4 regions of the Pantoea stewartii genome follow, and region 4 is predicted to be linked to each of the others. Evidence: predicted binding sites of a transcription regulator. Region 4 holds the regulator's gene; each other region holds the start of a gene.

Region 1 (4,214 bases), 1.2 Mb from region 4:
TGATGCACCCGAGGCAATCACCCCTAAACCGATGCCCGGGAAGATATAGGAGTTGTTACACTGCGCGATCGGATAGGTTTTACCGTTCCATGAAACCGGTGAGAACGGGCTCCCGGTCGCGACCAGTGCAGCACCATCGGTCCAGGCGATAATATCCGCTGGCGTGGCTTCAACGCGCGAGGTGGGGTTAGAGAGCGGCATCACAATAGGACGTTTGCAGTGCTTGTGCATCTCGCGGATGATCTCTTCGGTGAACAGTCCGGGCTGCCCTGAAACCCCAATCAGAATATCGGGTTTGGCATTGCGCACTACGTCCAGCAGCGAAATCGCATCACTGGCCGTATCCCAGTCTTTGAGGTTGTCGCTTTTCTGCACCAGCTTGCTCTGGAAATCGAGCAGGTTAGGCAACTTATCAGTGAGCAGGCCAAAGCGGTCGACCATCATTACGCGGCTACGCGCCTCTTCATCGCTCAGACCTTCCGACTTCATCTGCGCAATGATTTGCTCTGCGATACCGCAGCCGGCTGAACCTGCCCCCAGGAACACCACTTTTTGTTCGCACAAACGGCTTCCGGCAGCACGACTGGCGGCAATCAGAGTGCCCACGGTGACAGCAGCGGTGCCCTGAATATCATCGTTGAAGCAGCACACTTCATCGCGATAGCGCTCCAGCAGGGGCATTGCGTTTTTCTGCGCAAAGTCTTCAAACTGCAGCAGCACTTTCGGCCAGCGGCGTTTCACGGCCTGGATAAATTCATTAACGAATTCATCGTACTCTTCACCGGTGATACGTGGGTGACGCCAGCCCATATAAAGCGGATCGTTCAGCAGTTGCTGGTTATTGGTACCGACATCCAGCACCACCGGTAAGGTGTAAGCCGGACTGATGCCGCCGCACGCGGTATACAGCGACAGTTTACCAATCGGAATACCCATGCCGCCGATGCCCTGGTCGCCCAGGCCCAGAATACGCTCACCGTCGGTCACCACGATGACTTTAACGTTCTGTTTGGTGGCGTTTTGCAGCATGTCTTCGATGTGTTCACGGTTGGGATATGAGATGAACACACCGCGCGCGCGGCGATAAATTTCAGAGAAGTGTTCGCAGGCTGCGCCGACGGTTGGCGTATAAATAATTGGCATCATCTCTTCAAGATGATTGTCCAGCAGACGGTAGAACAGGGTTTCGTTGGTGTCTTGAATATTGCGCAGGTAGACGTGCTTGTCGTTATTATTTTTGAAGTCCTGAAACTGACGCCATGCGCGTTTCGCCTGCTCTTCAATGGTTTCGACCGCTTCGGGCAGTAAGCCGTTGAGATTGAATTCGTTACGCTCTTCGATGCTGAAGGCGCTGCCCTTATTCAGCAGGGGAAATTCCAGCAGAATAGGGCCAGCGTAGGGAATATAGAGCGGGCGTTTACTTTCGTATTCGAGTTCCATGCAGTAATGCTCCGGTTGCGAGTGTTCCTGGCGCAATAAGAGGGTAGAGGACGCCAGTTTATTTTGATAAAGAAGGCCTGGCGTCAGATCCTATGAAATTTCTCGCGGATGTACAGCTTTTGTAAATAAAAGATTTAGAAACTGTTTAAAACCGTGCCCCGCATTACGCTTTACGCCAGCTCGATAACGTTAAGGTTGTCGCAGCCCAGCGCGCGCAGTGTTGCCTGCGTCGCTGAATACTGATCTAACGCAGGCTGTCGGGGCTGGGCCAGCGCTGCTGCCTGAATCGCCTCGCAGGATTCGCCGGCCATGTTCAGCAAAATCAGTGCGGCCTGAAGCGGAGGCAGGCTGGGATTAAAGGCCGCATTTTCCGCATAGCGACCGCTAAAAATACGGCCTGAGGCGGTTTGCACTGCAACGCCACTGAACGCGCGGCTGTAAGGGGCATGACTCTGGTTGGCCGCGTCAATGGCCGCCTGCGACAGCGCATCGCCCGTGACAACAAAGCCATGATCCACCTTATCCATCAGCCGTTCGGTGATGTGCAGGTCGCCAGGACCGAAAGCGTCAGGCAGATAGTGCGCTAACGTCTGCACCGGGCGCTGGGGCAGGCTGATACGAATCGCCGTGCCGCTGTTAAGTTCATTCATGAACTGGCGGCAATGCCCGCACGGCGTGTAGTTGACGGTGATGGTCTCCAGGCGCGCTTCGCCGCGCAGCCAGGCGTGCGTAACGGCGCTTTGTTCTGCATGCACGGTTTGCTGCATGGTGGCACCGGCAAACTCCATATTGGCACCGAAATACCAGTTACCGCTTATCCCGCGTGCAATGGCACCGACGTTGAAACGGGACAGCGAGGCGACCGCGCAGGCCGCCGCGACCGGAAGCAGCGCCAGGGCGAGGGCGTCCGCATCCAGTTGGGTTTGCTGTTGCAGGAGGGTGACCTGATCGGCCCGCAGCATCGCGTCAAATCCCGGCTCACTCAGCACCGGACGAAGCGCGGTTTGCAGGGGAGCCGGCAGTAATTCAAAGGCAGAGTGGAAACGTGGATGCATGGAAGCCTCATTCAATCTTCAGGCAATGTGCCAGACATCGGTTTATATGTGATCTCTGTCGCTCTGACAATGCAACGTGTCTTAGAGTTTTCAACTTTGCGAGATCTCTCCCAAAGTTTTAGCCAAACCAGTGCAGTAGCAGCGGAAAAACAAAGGGTGCCAGTAACGACGTTACGATGCCGCAGATCACCAGTGCCAGCGAACTAAATGCCCCTTCCTGGAAGTCCAGTTCCGCCGCCCGGGCGGTTCCCAGCGCATGGGACGCATTACCAATCGCCAGACCGCGTGCCGCTTTACTTTTCACGCCCAACAGATTCAGCACCATATGGCCAAATACCGCACCGAGCACACCGGCTATCAGCACACAAATCGCACTGATAGCGGGAATGCCGTGCAGAGAGCCGGATACCGCCATCGCGATCGGTGTGGTGACGGATTTAGGTAAAATCGTGGCGGCGATTTCCGGCGTTGCCCCCATCCACAGGGCGATCGCTGTGCCGGAGGTCATTGCCGTCAGGCTGCCGATCAGGCATACGCCGATAATGGATTTCCAGCGGGCGCGAATTTGATGCATCTGCTCATACAGCGGCAGCGCCAGTGCGACCACGGCGGGCTGTAGCAGGTCATTAAGCACCTGGCTTCCGGCAAAGTAACGTGTATAGGGCAGTTGCAGTAACAGCAGGATGGGAATGATGATCGCCATCGAAACCAGCAAGGGGTTCAGCAGGGCAATCTTCAGCGCGGCAGCCAGTCTGCGCGCCAGGAAAAATGCGCCCAGCGTCAGTGGCAATGACCACCAGATATCACTCATCCTTCACCTCTTTCGTCGGCGCGCGCGAATGCAGCTTGTGGGCGCTTAACCCCACGATGCTCAGGACAGCGAAGGTACTGACAAGACACGAGACCACGATAGGGCCAAACTGCGCGGTCAGCAGATCGGTGTAATTCATGACGCCCACGCTGATGGGAACGAACAGCAGCGCCATATAGCGAATAATAAGATGACAACCGGGCTTAACCCAGTGGACCGGCACGATCTGAGACGCGAGCAGGGTAAACAAAATCAGCATGCCAATAATGCTGCCGGGCAGCGTAATGGGCAGCAACCTTGCTACGCCGTTTCCGGCATATAAACAGAGATAGAGAAGGGTAAAAGCGCGCAGATAACGCCAACTTATCGCTAGCACGGTGTGCATGACAGGCTCCTGTTTCCAACGAGCGTGATCCTACGCACTGACGGTCTGGCGTGCCAGCTGTCAGCGTAAGGCAGAACGGCCCTTCCTGCCATCAGATGCAGGAAGGGCGAACGCCTTATTTAACGGGCATACCCGGCACTGCGCCACTGTCGACAGACAACACGAACAGGTCTTTGCCGCCCGGCCCCGCAGACAGCACCATGCCTTCCGAGACGCCAAAGCGCATTTTACGTGGTGCCAGGTTCGCCACGATAATGGTCATTTTGCCAACGAGTACGGCCGGGTCAGGATAGGCTGCACGGATACCAGAGAAAATCTGGCGCTTCTCGCCGCCCAGATCCAACTCCAGACGCAGCAGTTTGTCTGAGCCGTCCACCAGTTCCGCTTTCTCAATCAGTGCCACGCGCATATCAACTTTGGCAAAGTCATCAATCGTGATGGTATCGCCAATCGGCGCATCCGCCAGTGGGCCGCTGACCGTCGGTTTACTGGCTTCAGCCGCGTCGGCTTTCGACGCTTCAAT
Region 2 (4,214 bases), 1.2 Mb from region 4:
TAAATAATAACGATGCCTTCAGTCGTACAGTGGGAGAAGCGTGGCGCGAAGCGGGCAGTAAAAAACGCCGTAGCCGTAGCGATCAGTTTTTTATGTCGCTGCGGGTCAATGTTCAGAATGTTTTGGTCACCTACGCGGTGAAACGTTTTATTGATAATCTGCCTGCCATATTCGAGGGGCACTTCAACCATGCTTTATTAGAAGACGAAGGTGAAGAGGGCCGTTTATTACAGATTTTTAAAACCGTGGCGCGCCAGCAGGTGTTTAATCATTCCGAAGTTGAGCAACTGGAACTGCAGGGTTATCGGGTAATTAAGGGCTTGCTGGAAATATATCAGCCGCTGATGTCGCTCAATTATGAAGCGTTTACCACACTGATAAATGAAGACTTTTTACGCCATCATCCCATAGAGACCCGACTGTTCCATAAACTGTCTGGCAAACACCGAAAAGCCTATTTGTATAAAATGCGTACATTGGTTGTTGAGCATAAATATGAGCGTTTGTTATGGGAACGTTATTATCGTTTTCGCCTGATTCAGGATTACATTAGTGGCATGACGGATCTCTATGCCTGGGATGAGTATCGTCGCTTAATGGCGGTGGAATAACCCGAGAATTGTAAAGAGCGCGAATAAATTTTTACTTTTGCCTAAAACTTTTAGAGGAACTTCGCGCTAAAACATTTATCTCAACATTCGACCACAGCAATGGTCAGTATATCCATCATTGTGAGATACCAAAATGAAAAAAACCTCGTTAATGTTAAGCGCCCTGGCGCTTAGTCTTGGCATGGCACTGACCCCTGTGAGTGCTTTCGCTGCGGAAACGTCCTCTTCGGTGTCATCCACCAACAGCCAGCAGTTGCCGAGCCTTGCGCCAATGCTGGAAAAGGTTATGCCTTCAGTCGTGAGTATCAGCGTTGAAGGAAGTACGACGGTCAAAACGCCACGGATGCCGCAGCAGTTTCAGCAATTTTTTGGCGATAATTCGCCTTTCTGCCAGGACGGTTCGCCGTTCATGGGCTCACCGCTTTGCCAGGGCGGTGACGGTGGCGGTGCCCCTGCCGCGCCAGATACGCAGCAGCAAAAATTTAGAGCGCTGGGCTCTGGTGTCATCATTAACGCTGAAAAAGGCTATGTGGTCACCAATAACCATGTGGTAAACGACGCGACGAAAATTCAGGTAAAACTGAGCGATGGTCGCAGTTACGATGCCAAAGTGATTGGTAAAGATCCCAGCTCGGATATCGCATTAATTCAGCTGGAAGGTGCTAAAAATCTTACCGCGATTAAGATGGCCGACTCTGACAATTTACGGGTGGGCGATTACGCCGTGGCGATTGGTAACCCGTATGGTCTGGGTGAAACCGTTACGTCTGGTATCGTGTCCGCGCTGGGACGCAGTGGCCTGAATGTTGAAAACTATGAGAACTTTATTCAAACCGATGCGGCCATCAACCGGGGTAACTCGGGTGGCGCTCTGGTAAATCTGAACGGCGAGCTGATTGGCATCAACACCGCTATCCTGGCCCCGGACGGCGGCAATATTGGTATTGGCTTCGCCATCCCGAGCAACATGGTGAAAAACCTGACGGCACAAATGGTGGAATACGGTCAGGTTAAACGCGGCGAGCTGGGCATTATGGGGACCGAGCTTAACTCTGAGCTGGCGAAGGCGATGAAAGTCGATGCGCAACGTGGTGCATTCGTCAGTCAGGTCGTACCGAACTCCGCGGCGGCGAAGGGCGGTATCAAAGCGGGTGACGTCATTGTGTCGATGAACGGTAAGCCGTTAACCAGCTTTGCTTCACTGCGTGCCGAAGTCGGCTCGTTGCCGGTAGGAACCACGCTGAAACTTGGCATACTGCGTGACGGTAAACCGCTGGATGTGACGGTTCAGCTGCAGCAGAGCACGCAGGACAAGGTGCAGTCCGCCACCATTTACACCGGTATTGAAGGCGCGGATCTGAGCAATAATTCAGGTAAAGAGAAAGGCGTTCGGGTTGACAGCGTGAAAGCGGGCAGCGCGGCGGCCAGAATTGGCCTGAAAAAAGGCGACCTGATTCTTGGCGTCAACCAGCAGGCCGTCAGCAATCTGGGCGAACTGCGTAAAATCCTCGATACCAAACCACCGGTACTGGCGTTGAACGTGCAGCGCGGAGACAGTTCACTGTATCTGCTGGCGCAGTAATCACAGGCAGGGGTTTATCAGGCGGACTTCGGTCCGCCTTTTTTATGGCGACGCGCACAAATGTGATGGTCGCCGCATTTCTGTTAATGCCTGCCGGGCCTTGTGCAGATGCACAATGTTCTCCCGGTATCGCGCGTCTATGCTGTTTTCCCCCTCTTTATGACTCAGGAGTACAGGATGGCAACCTGTCATCTCGACGCACGACTGGCGCAGGAAATTGTCGCGCGCACTATGAAAATCATTGATGGCAATGTCAACGTTATGGATGCAAGAGGACGGATTATTGGCAGCGGTGACCGGGAGCGCATCGGCGAATTACATGAGGGTGCATTGTTAGTGCTGTCTCAGGGACGTATTGTGGATATTGACGATGCGGTGGCCCGGCATCTGCATGGAGTCAGGCCGGGAATTAATCTGCCGTTGCGTATCGACGGGATGATTGTTGGAGTGATTGGTCTGACGGGCGAGCCGGGTGCGCTGCGTCACTATGGTGAATTAGTCTGTATGGCCGCAGAGATGATGCTGGAGCAGGCGCGGCTGTTGCACATGCTGGCGCAGGACAGCCGTCTGCGGGAAGAGTTGGTGCTCAATCTCATTCGCAGTGACGCGATCTCCCCGCAACTCACCGAATGGGCGCAGCGCCTCGGCATCGATCTTAATCAGCCCCGAATCGTGGCGGTGATCGAAGTGGACAGCGGGCAGCTTGGCGTTGACAGCGCGATGTCAGAATTACAGCAGTTGCAGACGTTATTGACGACACCGGCGCGGGATAACCTGATTGCCATCGTCTCACTAACCGAAATGGTCGTGCTGAAACCGGCATTAAATGCACACGGACGTTATGATCAACACGATCACCGCAGGCGGGTCGAACAGCTCATGCAGCGCATGAAGGAAAGTGGTCATCTGCGCATGCGTATTGCGCTGGGCAATTTCTTTACGGGCATGGGCAGCATTGCACGTTCATATCGTACTGCGCGAACAACGATGGCGGTGGGAAAGCAGCGTATGCCCGAGGTTCGCAGCTATTTTTATCAGGATTTGATGCTGCCGGTCCTGCTCGACAGCTTACGGGGTGGCTGGCAGTCAAATGAACTGGCGCGTCCGCTGGAAAAGCTAAAAAGCATGGACAGCAACGGTTTGCTGCGACGCACGCTGAGTGCCTGGTTCAGCAACAACGTGCAGCCCGGCGCGACGTCGCGTGCGCTTTTTATTCATCGAAATACCCTGGAATACCGTTTAAATCGTATTGCTGAATTGACGGGACTCAACCTGGGCAAGGTCGACGATCGCCTGCTGTTGTACATCGCGATCCAACTGGATGAGCAGGGCTGACAGGGCCCGAAAAAACGAAGAGGACAGACTGATGCGCGCACTGAGTTGGGGATGTGGCTTACTGATACTTGCGTTCACCTGCCAGGCGGCGGCGGACACACTGATTTTTCTCTCGACAAAGGCTTTGCTCACTACACGGCAGACCATCCAGAATCAGCAGGCAAGCCCACGTACGCAGCAAGCCTGGCAACAGCTGAAACAGCAGGCGGATAAGGCGCTTAAGCAGCCCGATCCCAGCGTCATGGACAAAGGTCTGGTGCCCCCCAGCGGCTCGCGACACGATTATCTCAGCCTGAGCGCGTACTGGTGGCCGGACGCCCGGCAGAAAACGGGGCTTCCGTGGAGCCGTCGGGATGGCGAGGTGAATCCCGACACAAAGAACAACCAAACAGACGGGCTGCGTTTTGCGCGTTTTAGTGCCGATGTGCAGGCACTGACGCTGGCCTGGTTCTTTTCGGGCGATGTACGCTATGCCAGTAAAGCCCAATCGATGATCCGTCACTGGTTTATCGATCCCGCCAGCCGCATGAACCCCAACCTTAACTTTGCGCAAGGCGTGCCGGGCATCAGCACGGGTCGGCACGATGGCGTACTGGATGGGCGTTATTTTGCCACCCGCATTGTTGATGCGTTGATATTGCTGCGTCAGTCACCTGGCTGGCGTGCAGGCGACGAGGCCGCGCTGC
Region 3 (4,214 bases), 1.8 Mb from region 4:
ATCAGGTGCTTTATCATCTGGGTTCCCGCGGTATTGAATACGATTTGCTACCGCTCTGTCGCCAGCGCGCGATGCCCGTCATGGCGTATTGTCCCCTGGCACAGGCCGGTCGGTTACGCAGTCAGCTGTTTACCGACCCCGCTCTGAACGCAATTGCCCGCCAAAAAGGCATCACCGTGGCACAGCTTCTGCTGGCCTGGGCGATTCGGGATGGCGATGTCCTTGCCATCCCTAAAGCCAGTTCACTGGTACATGTTCGTGAAAATGCGGCTGCGCTGGACATTACCCTGAGCGAGGAGGACTGTCTCAGACTCGACAGGGTTTTTCCGCCGCCACAACACAAACTGCCGCTGGATGTGGTCTGAACGCGCCTCAGGCCTTATTTTTCAAACGTATTGTCGTCGCCAGTCGGGCAGGCTTGTCGCCTGCACTGCGCAACGGTTTACTAATGCGCGCGGTTTCAACACACACCATCGTTTTATAACCCTCATTTGGCATGTCCGCCATACTACACGACAGCGCCACACCGGGATTCCACGTGACAACGTCACTATGGTGATGGTGGTACACTTCAATTTGCCGTTTTCCAGCCAGATCGTTGATAACTGAACAGTCTTTTGGCGCAGTGAAGATACGATCCACGCGCTCGGTAAAGCGCTGTTTACCCTCGCTCTGACCCGGCTGGTTATCTTTGACCTTGTCGATGTAATGTTCACCCAGTCCGGTGACCTCAACGCTCGCACTGTCCGCCACGTTAAAATAGCTGTGTAGCGCGGCTGTCGATTCATAATCACCGTAGGCTTCCAGCTCAATTTCGCAATGCTGGCCCAGACGGAAGCGGGCAATAAGGGTAAAGTCATGCGGCCACAGCTTCAGCGTTTGTGGGGTACTTTCCAGCACAAATGTCAGCAGCACGCCGTCTTCGTTTTCATCATGCGCAGAGAGCGTCCATGACTGATTTCGGGCAAAGCCATGGGCAGGCTCTCCTGCCGGTCCAAACCAGGGCCAGCAAATCGGTACACCGCCGCGAATCGCCTTACCAGGCAGGAAAGGGCTCTTGTCGCTCAGCCAGATGACGGGCTTCTCACCGCTCGGTTGCCAGGCAATCAGATGCGCGCCCTGTAAGGTCACGGCCGCCCGTACACGCGGATGGCTGACAATCATAACCGGGAGTTCACCCACCTGACGTTGCGACAGATAAGGCGTGATTTGTTTAACCACGGGAAGGGAAAAGAGTTTGTCTTGCATGCCTGACTCCATAGTGAAGGGATCAAAAAAAGGGTGACCGAAGTCACCCTTATTGTCTCGTGTCTGGCTGCCTTATTTAGCAGCAACCAGCGCAATCAGGTCGAGAACTTTGTTTGAATAACCGGTTTCGTTATCGTACCAGGAAACCAGTTTAACGAAGTTGTCGTTCAGCGCGATACCGGCTTTGGCATCGAATACTGAGGTCAGGACTTCGCCGTTGAAGTCGGTAGAAACCACGTCATCTTCAACGTAGCCCAGCACGTCTTTCATCTCGCCTTCAGCCGCGGCTTTGATAGCGGCACAAATTTCTTTGTAAGACGCAGCTTTTTCCAGACGAACGGTCAGGTCAACAACAGAAACGTTAGGCGTAGGTACGCGGAATGCCATACCGGTCAGTTTGCCGTTCAGTTCTGGCAGCACTTTACCTACCGCTTTAGCGGCGCCGGTAGAAGACGGGATGATGTTCTGTGATGCACCACGACCACCGCGCCAGTCTTTGTGAGACGGGCCATCAACGGTTTTCTGCGTTGCGGTAGTGGCGTGTACGGTGGTCATCAGGCCTTCAACGATACCAAATTTATCGTTGATGACTTTTGCCAGCGGGGCCAGGCAGTTAGTGGTACAAGAGGCGTTAGAAACGATGTCCTGGCCCTGGTATTTGTCGAAGTTAGCACCACGAACAAACATTGGGGTGTCATCTTTAGATGGACCGGTCAGAACCACTTTTTTCGCGCCAGCAGTGATGTGCTTACGTGCGGTTTCGTCGGTCAGGAAGATACCGGTTGCTTCAGCAACGACGTCAACGCCCACTTCGCCCCACTTCAGGTTAGCCGGATCTTTCTCAGCGGTAACACGGATTTTCTTACCGTTAACAACCAGAGCGCCGTCCTGTACTTCAACGGTGCCGTCAAAACGGCCGTGAGTAGAGTCGTACTTCAGCATGTACGCCATGTAGTCAGCGTCCAGCAGGTCGTTGATAGCAACGATTTCGATGTCAGAGCGCTGTTGAGCAGCACGGAAAACGATGCGACCGATACGGCCAAAACCGTTGATACCTACTTTGATAGTCATATATTCCACCAGCTAGTTGTTAGTGAATAAAAGGTTGGCTGTAAAATTACAAAAACCTTACCAGGCGTCAAGCGGAATCGTGTCAATTGTTGCGACAGGTCAATCCACCGAACAGGAATTATTTGACGCGCAACCGCTTGCGCGCTTCCGCGAACATCGTGCTCTGTTGAAACCTTCGCCGAATATATAGGGATATGCCAGAGAAAAGGTGATCAAAATCACAAATCCACCTTGTAAGATACGGACCGAAGGGCAGAGCACAAAAAAAGACCCGACTAATGTTGATCATTTGTTAGAATACTAGTCGATTTTTTCAGAATGACATCCCGGAATTGCTCAAATGCCTAAAGAAACCGCACCCGACGCAAAAATCGCCCAGTTAACTGAGATGCAGCGCTATGTCACGCAACAGCGTGGCACGGAGCCGCCGTACAGCGGTGCGCTGCTGCATAACAAGCAGGAAGGGATTTATCACTGCCTGGTGTGCAACGCGCCCTTGTTTCTTTCAGAGACGAAATACGATTCAGGCTGTGGCTGGCCGAGTTTTTATGAGCCCGTCAGCGATGAGGCTATTCGTTATCTGGAAGATAACTCGCACGGTATGCAGCGTATTGAAATCCGTTGCGGCAACTGTGATTCTCATCTCGGCCATGTTTTCCCTGATGGGCCGCAGCCGACCGGTGAGCGTTACTGTGTGAACTCAGCCTCGCTGAACTTCACCAGTCCACAAGGCGACGAGATTAAGGGCTAACCATGAAACAGCAACTTGAAGCCATGCTTGATGCTATGACACCCGAAATTTATGAACGCCTGATGACGGCCGTTGAAACCGGAAAATGGCCGGATGGAGTGGCGCTGACGCAGCAACAGCGTGATAACAGCCTGCAGTTGGTTATGATGTGGCAGGCGCGCAATAATGATGCGCCACAGCATATGACCATCGGCAAAAATGGCGAAATGGTGACCAAATCGAAAAAGCAGTTAAAAGAAGAGTTTGGTATCGAACCGGACGTCACGCGCATTCATCTGCATTAATGGCGCGGTAAGTCGCCAGTCAGCCACGCGCAGGCGCGCATGGTATGGAAGAGCAAAAAGGGCTGGCGTATAGCCAGCCCTTTTTCAGATAATGACGGCGCCCTGAGCCGCCATCTGCGCCAGCGCGATGTCGCTGTCTTCTGGGTTGAGATTAACGCCACGGCAGCCTGCCGCCACGACCTCGACCTGATAACCCAGTTCAAGTGCATCCAGCACGCTGTACTTCACGCAGTAATCCGTCGCCAGGCCCAGCATGACCAGATGCGTGATATCGCGTGCGCGTAACCAACTGTCCAGTTCTGTCTTGCGTCGGTGTCCGTTGTCAAAAAAGGCGCTGTAGCTGTCTACGTCCTGATCTTGCCCTTTATGGAAAACCGCATCGAACAGGCTGCGATCAAGTCCGGGATGAAAATCAGCCCCCGCAGAATGCTGCACGCCATGATCCGGCCACCAGATCTGTGGCAGGCCGTTGAGTTCACCGAGGGTATAGACAGGTTCGCCGGATACGGAAGCAAAACTACCGTGATCGGCTGGATGCCAGTCCTGCAGGGCTACGACGCACTCACCATTCTCATGAAAAGCACGGGCGTAGCGGTTAGCAACCTCGACCGTATGATCGCCTTCTTTGACGGCCATTGGGCCGCCGGGGCAGAAGTCGTTCTGGATGTCGATAATGATTAATGCCCGTTTCATTGCCGTTGACTCCATCTTAGTCGTCTGTCAGTTCGCCACGCAGGTTCTGCTGCATTTTGGCGCGGATCTGATCGCTGGACAGATCCTGGCTCAACAGATAGTGAAGTTTCGTCAGCGCCGCTTCAACCGTCAGATCAAAGCCGCTGATGACGCCAGCGTGCTCCAGA
Region 4 (4,214 bases):
GCGCTGTAGTTACTCTGGCTGACAAACATAATGGTCATCAGAATCCAGTAGGGTTTGGGAATTGAAAAGAACAGCGCCAGCCCGCTACCCAGCATCAGCATCACAGAAAAACGTCCGGCCGTGCGCAGGGCAGATGAGCGCAGCGAGAGATAGCTTCTGAGTGCGGGCAGAAGCGGTAAACGGCGCTGGCGATCCGCCATCAAATCACGCTGATAAAGGGGCTTTTGTGTACGCAGTACCCGTGCGATGCGGCTGAAGTGATAAAGGCAAAAATTTCCTACCGGATTGTCCGGGTGCTGACGGGCGATTTTTTCCAGTGCCCCCAGCTGCTTGTCCATATCAAAGCGACTGGACAGTTGGTGGTACAGGATGTTGTCTGCCAGCTCACGTAAACGGGCGGAAATGGTTTTCGCATTCCAGCGAATCACGGCCTCTGCATGGCTTTGTTCTACCAGTTTTTGCACTTCTTCTGGCTGATGCAGGCTGACAGAAATGTGTTCCTGTAAATCCAGTGCGACCTGAAAAGCGCGGGTCAGTCGCTTATGACTGTGATCGCGGCTGGCGGACAGCATATGCATCTGCTGATAACAGGTGTTGATGAGGTCGATTGCTTTTTGTTGCCGCGCCAGCAACGGTGGTAGCGCCTTCTCCGGATCGGTAAGTTGCGTCAACAAGGTGTACTTGGCGTCACAATAGTTCGCCAGTTCGCGGTAAATCAGACTCAGGCTTTCACGCATTGGCTGCTCTTTCCACAGCCAAAACCAGAACCAGTTAAACAGGCCATACCACAGCGTACCGCCGATGTAGAGCAGGGGCGGTACGTAAATGGGCATGCGGCCAATCAGGCTGGTGGTAAATATCGCTGCGATCAGTGTGGCAGGGAGTAACCGTGCGTGCAGTGGGCTGATTTCACCTGTCACGCCCAGCAGCAAAGGCAGGGCGAAAAGAATAAGCGGTAAGGGCACGTCTTTAAACAGAAGCCACTGCATCAGTAAGCTACCCAAGGCAAACAGGCTGCCGCCGACAATCAGGCGTTTAAAGAAGCGTTTGTGGGGTGTATCCAGACCGGCAATATTGCAGCAGGCAGGCACCAATGAGAACAGCAATCCTTTTTGCAGATCGCCAAACAGCCAGCCGAGCGCGACGGGGAGACACAACACCAGTGTCTGGCGCAGGGCATAGTTAACTTCAGGGTGATAAATTATTCTTCGCCACATCGGCTCAACGCAAATAATTCACGGCATAACGTTGCCATTATGCCGTGAAGAATAAAGCTTAGCGCGTGCCGTAAACAACAATTGTTTTGCCGTGTGCGGAGATCAGATTCTGGTCTTCCAGCATCTTCAAAATACGTCCCACGGTTTCACGTGAACATCCCACGATTTGGCCAATTTCCTGACGCGTAATTTTAATTTGCATGCCGTCAGGATGCGTCATGGCGTCCGGCTGTTTCGCCAGGTTGAGCAACGTCTGCGCAATGCGACCGGTGACATCAAGGAACGCGAGGTTGCCCACTTTTTCCGATGTGACCTGCAGACGGCGCGCCATTTGCGAGGAGAGGCGCATGAGGATGTCCGGATTCACCTGAATCAGCTGACGGAATTTTTTGTAGGAAATCTCTGCCACTTCGCACGCGGTTTTCGCACGTACCCAGGCGCTGCGCTCCTGACCTTCTTCGAACAGGCCAAGCTCACCAATAAAGTCGCCCTGATTCAGATAGGACAGAATCATCTCCTTGCCTTCTTCATCCTTAATCAGTACCGCAACGGAACCTTTAACGATGTAGTAAAGCGTTTCCGCCTTTTCACCTTGATGAATGAGCGTACTTTTGGATGGATACTTGTGAATATGGCAATGGGACAGGAACCATTCAAGTGTAGGGTCTGTTTGCGGTTTGCCGAGAACCATTCGCTATTATCCTCTGTTGTAATCGTGCCCAAAATACAGGGCTCTGTTTCCCTGCCAGGCGATGTAAGCGTTAAGCGTCTTTCCATTCAGGAAATTATTCGGGCTGCATTCGGCGCAGTGCGCATCATTCTTCCCGGCTTCGTCTTCGGATGACGAAAAATATTTTCAGCTCTGTTTGTAGCACAGCTTACGTCGACTGTCTTGTGTTGTCTCGCTTCAGCAAGATGGCGTTTTCTCTGGATTGCTGTTTCCCAGGCAAAAGCGTACGCTGAGCCAAAACAGGGTATTCTGAGGTCAAAATTATGCAGGCACGCGTCAAATGGGTTGAAGGGTTAACATTCCTGGGGGAATCATCGTCCGGCCATCAGATACTGATGGATGGCAATTCTGGCGATAAAGCGCCGAGCCCTATGGAGATGGTGCTGATGGCGGCGGGGGGATGCAGCGCCATTGACGTTGTGTCAATTTTGCAAAAAGGCCGCAACGATGTGGTTGATTGCGAAGTGAAACTATCCTCTGAACGTCGGGAAGAAGCCCCCCGCATCTTTACCCATATCAATCTGCATTTTATCGTCAGCGGCAACGCACTTTCGGATAAAGCCGTGGCACGCGCTGTCGATCTGTCAGCGGAAAAATATTGCTCTGTCGCCATCATGTTAGGCAAAGGCGTCAACATTACCCACAGCTACGAAGTGATCGCGCTGTAATCTCACAGAGGCCAGGCTGGCCTCTGTGGTTATTCAATCCGTTTCCCTTCCATGAGCCGTTTTACTAACGGCGCCATAATTAACTCCATCGCCAGTCCCATTTTGCCGCCGGGTACCACCAGCGTGTTGATATTGGAAATAAACGATCCCTGCAGCATGGCCAGCAGATAGGGAAAATCAATGTCTTCCAGCCCCTGAAAGTGGATAACCACAAAGCTTTCATCCAGCGAAGGGATGGTGCGCGCGGCAAAGGGATTAGAGGTATCCACCGTGGGGACGCGCTGAAAGTTAATATGGGTTCGTGAAAACTGCGGCGTAATGAAATTGATGTAATCTTCCATGGAACGCACTACCGAATCCATCACCGCTTCGCGTGAATGGCCACGCTCGCTGGTATCGCGCACCAGTTTCTGAATCCACTCCAGGTTGACGATGGGCACGACGCCGACCAGCAAATCGACTTTTTCCGCCACATTGTGTTGTGCAGTCACCACGCCGCCGTGCAAGCCTTCATAAAACAGCACATCCGTATCCGGTGGTAACGGTTGCCAGGGCGTGAAGGTGCCGGGAACCTGATTCCAGGGAACGGCTTCATCATAGGTGTGCAGATACTTACGCGACTGACCCTTACCGTGTTCGCCGTATTCGATGAACGTTTGCTCCAGCAGGCCAAAATCATTCGCCTCCGGGCCAAAGTAGCTGATATGTCGCCCCAGATCGCGCGCTTTTCGGATAGCCATGTCCATTTCGGGTCGGGTAAAGCGGTGAAAACTGTCCCCTTCCAGTTCGGCAGCGTGCAAACCGAGTTGCTGAAAAATTTTACGGAACGCCAGGCTGGTGGTGGTGGTTCCCGCTCCGCTGGAGCCCGTTACCGCGATAATCGGATGGCGTGCAGACATAGTTGAAGTCCCTGTGACGTCGGGCGATGAGCATTGTTAGCACGATTTTCCGTTCGTTGCATCAGCCACGAAACTCGCTTTTGCGCATGATGTTGACCGACTCGTGCAGTTCCGACCATACCAGAACGACCTCGCCTTGCTCAAGCTGACGACGCACATCGGCGACTTTTTCCGTCAGGCTGAGCTCCTGCTCGCCGTAATCCGTGCCTTCACGCAAAACAAACGCTTCGATAAGATTTTCAAGGGTTTCGGGAGAAACCTGTTCCCAGGGAATAATCACAGAATCAGTTATCCAGATAAGAGGAAATCCACTGTGGCACGCGCTGCTCCAGCCACAACCGAGGCTGACGCAGGGTGCCACTGACGAAACCAACATGCCCACCCTGCTGTGTCAGCTGATAGGTAATAGTGGCAGATAATTGCGCAGGCTGCGGGATCACCTCATCGCTCATGAACGGGTCATCTTTTGCATGGATGATGAGCAGCGGTTTTGTCACGAACTTAAGTCGCGGCATAGCGCTGGCGCGACGGTAATAATCCGTGGCGTCGGCAAAACCATGCGCCCGGGCCGTGATCGCGTCGTCAAAGTCCCGCAGACGGCGCAGGGCGTTAAGCTGAATGAGGTTCACCGGCAACGTGTCGGGCCAGGCCCGCAGTTTACGCTGGGCATTCTTTTTTAACTGGCTTAACAGGTAACGCT

Evidence for each region. The regulator CRP, encoded in region 4, controls carbon source genes, mostly activating them, when cyclic AMP is high. The targets are predictions, from matches to a motif close to ATGTGANNNNNNTCACAT.
Region 1: cdd (cytidine deaminase) is a predicted target of CRP. The motif match lies at 2,542-2,559, and genes of this name have one in related genera.
Region 2: G5574_RS17425 (CdaR family transcriptional regulator) is a predicted target of CRP. The motif match lies at 2,254-2,271, and genes of this name have one in related genera.
Region 3: msrB (peptide-methionine (R)-S-oxide reductase MsrB) is a predicted target of CRP. The motif match lies at 2,526-2,543, and genes of this name have one in related genera.

What each region holds. Positions count from the first base shown of each region.
Region 1 is NZ_CP049115.1:1,236,008-1,240,221, reverse strand. Features, by position in the region: gene G5574_RS05860 (NAD-dependent malic enzyme) at 1-1,440, opposite strand, end outside; gene cdd (cytidine deaminase) at 1,611-2,495, opposite strand; gene G5574_RS05850 (CidB/LrgB family autolysis modulator) at 2,614-3,306, opposite strand; gene G5574_RS05845 (CidA/LrgA family protein) at 3,299-3,691, opposite strand; gene metG (methionine--tRNA ligase) at 3,807-4,214, opposite strand, start outside.
Region 2 is NZ_CP049115.1:3,710,542-3,714,755, forward strand. Features, by position in the region: gene dgt (dGTPase) at 1-611, shown strand, start outside; gene degP (serine endoprotease DegP) at 745-2,193, shown strand; gene G5574_RS17425 (CdaR family transcriptional regulator) at 2,371-3,528, shown strand; gene G5574_RS17430 (alginate lyase family protein) at 3,560-4,214, shown strand, end outside.
Region 3 is NZ_CP049115.1:650,056-654,269, reverse strand. Features, by position in the region: gene G5574_RS03000 (aldo/keto reductase) at 1-365, shown strand, start outside; gene G5574_RS02995 (D-hexose-6-phosphate mutarotase) at 373-1,248, opposite strand; gene gapA (glyceraldehyde-3-phosphate dehydrogenase) at 1,321-2,319, opposite strand; gene msrB (peptide-methionine (R)-S-oxide reductase MsrB) at 2,660-3,070, shown strand; gene G5574_RS02980 (YeaC family protein) at 3,073-3,354, shown strand; gene pncA (bifunctional nicotinamidase/pyrazinamidase) at 3,439-4,047, opposite strand; gene ansA (asparaginase) at 4,064-4,214, opposite strand, start outside.
Region 4 is NZ_CP049115.1:2,472,172-2,476,385, reverse strand. Features, by position in the region: gene G5574_RS11855 (YccS/YhfK family putative transporter) at 1-1,217, opposite strand, end outside; gene crp (cAMP-activated global transcriptional regulator CRP) at 1,276-1,908, opposite strand; gene G5574_RS11845 (OsmC family protein) at 2,211-2,615, shown strand; gene G5574_RS11840 (phosphoribulokinase) at 2,645-3,514, opposite strand; gene G5574_RS11835 (YheU family protein) at 3,576-3,794, opposite strand; gene G5574_RS11830 (hydrolase) at 3,799-4,214, opposite strand, start outside.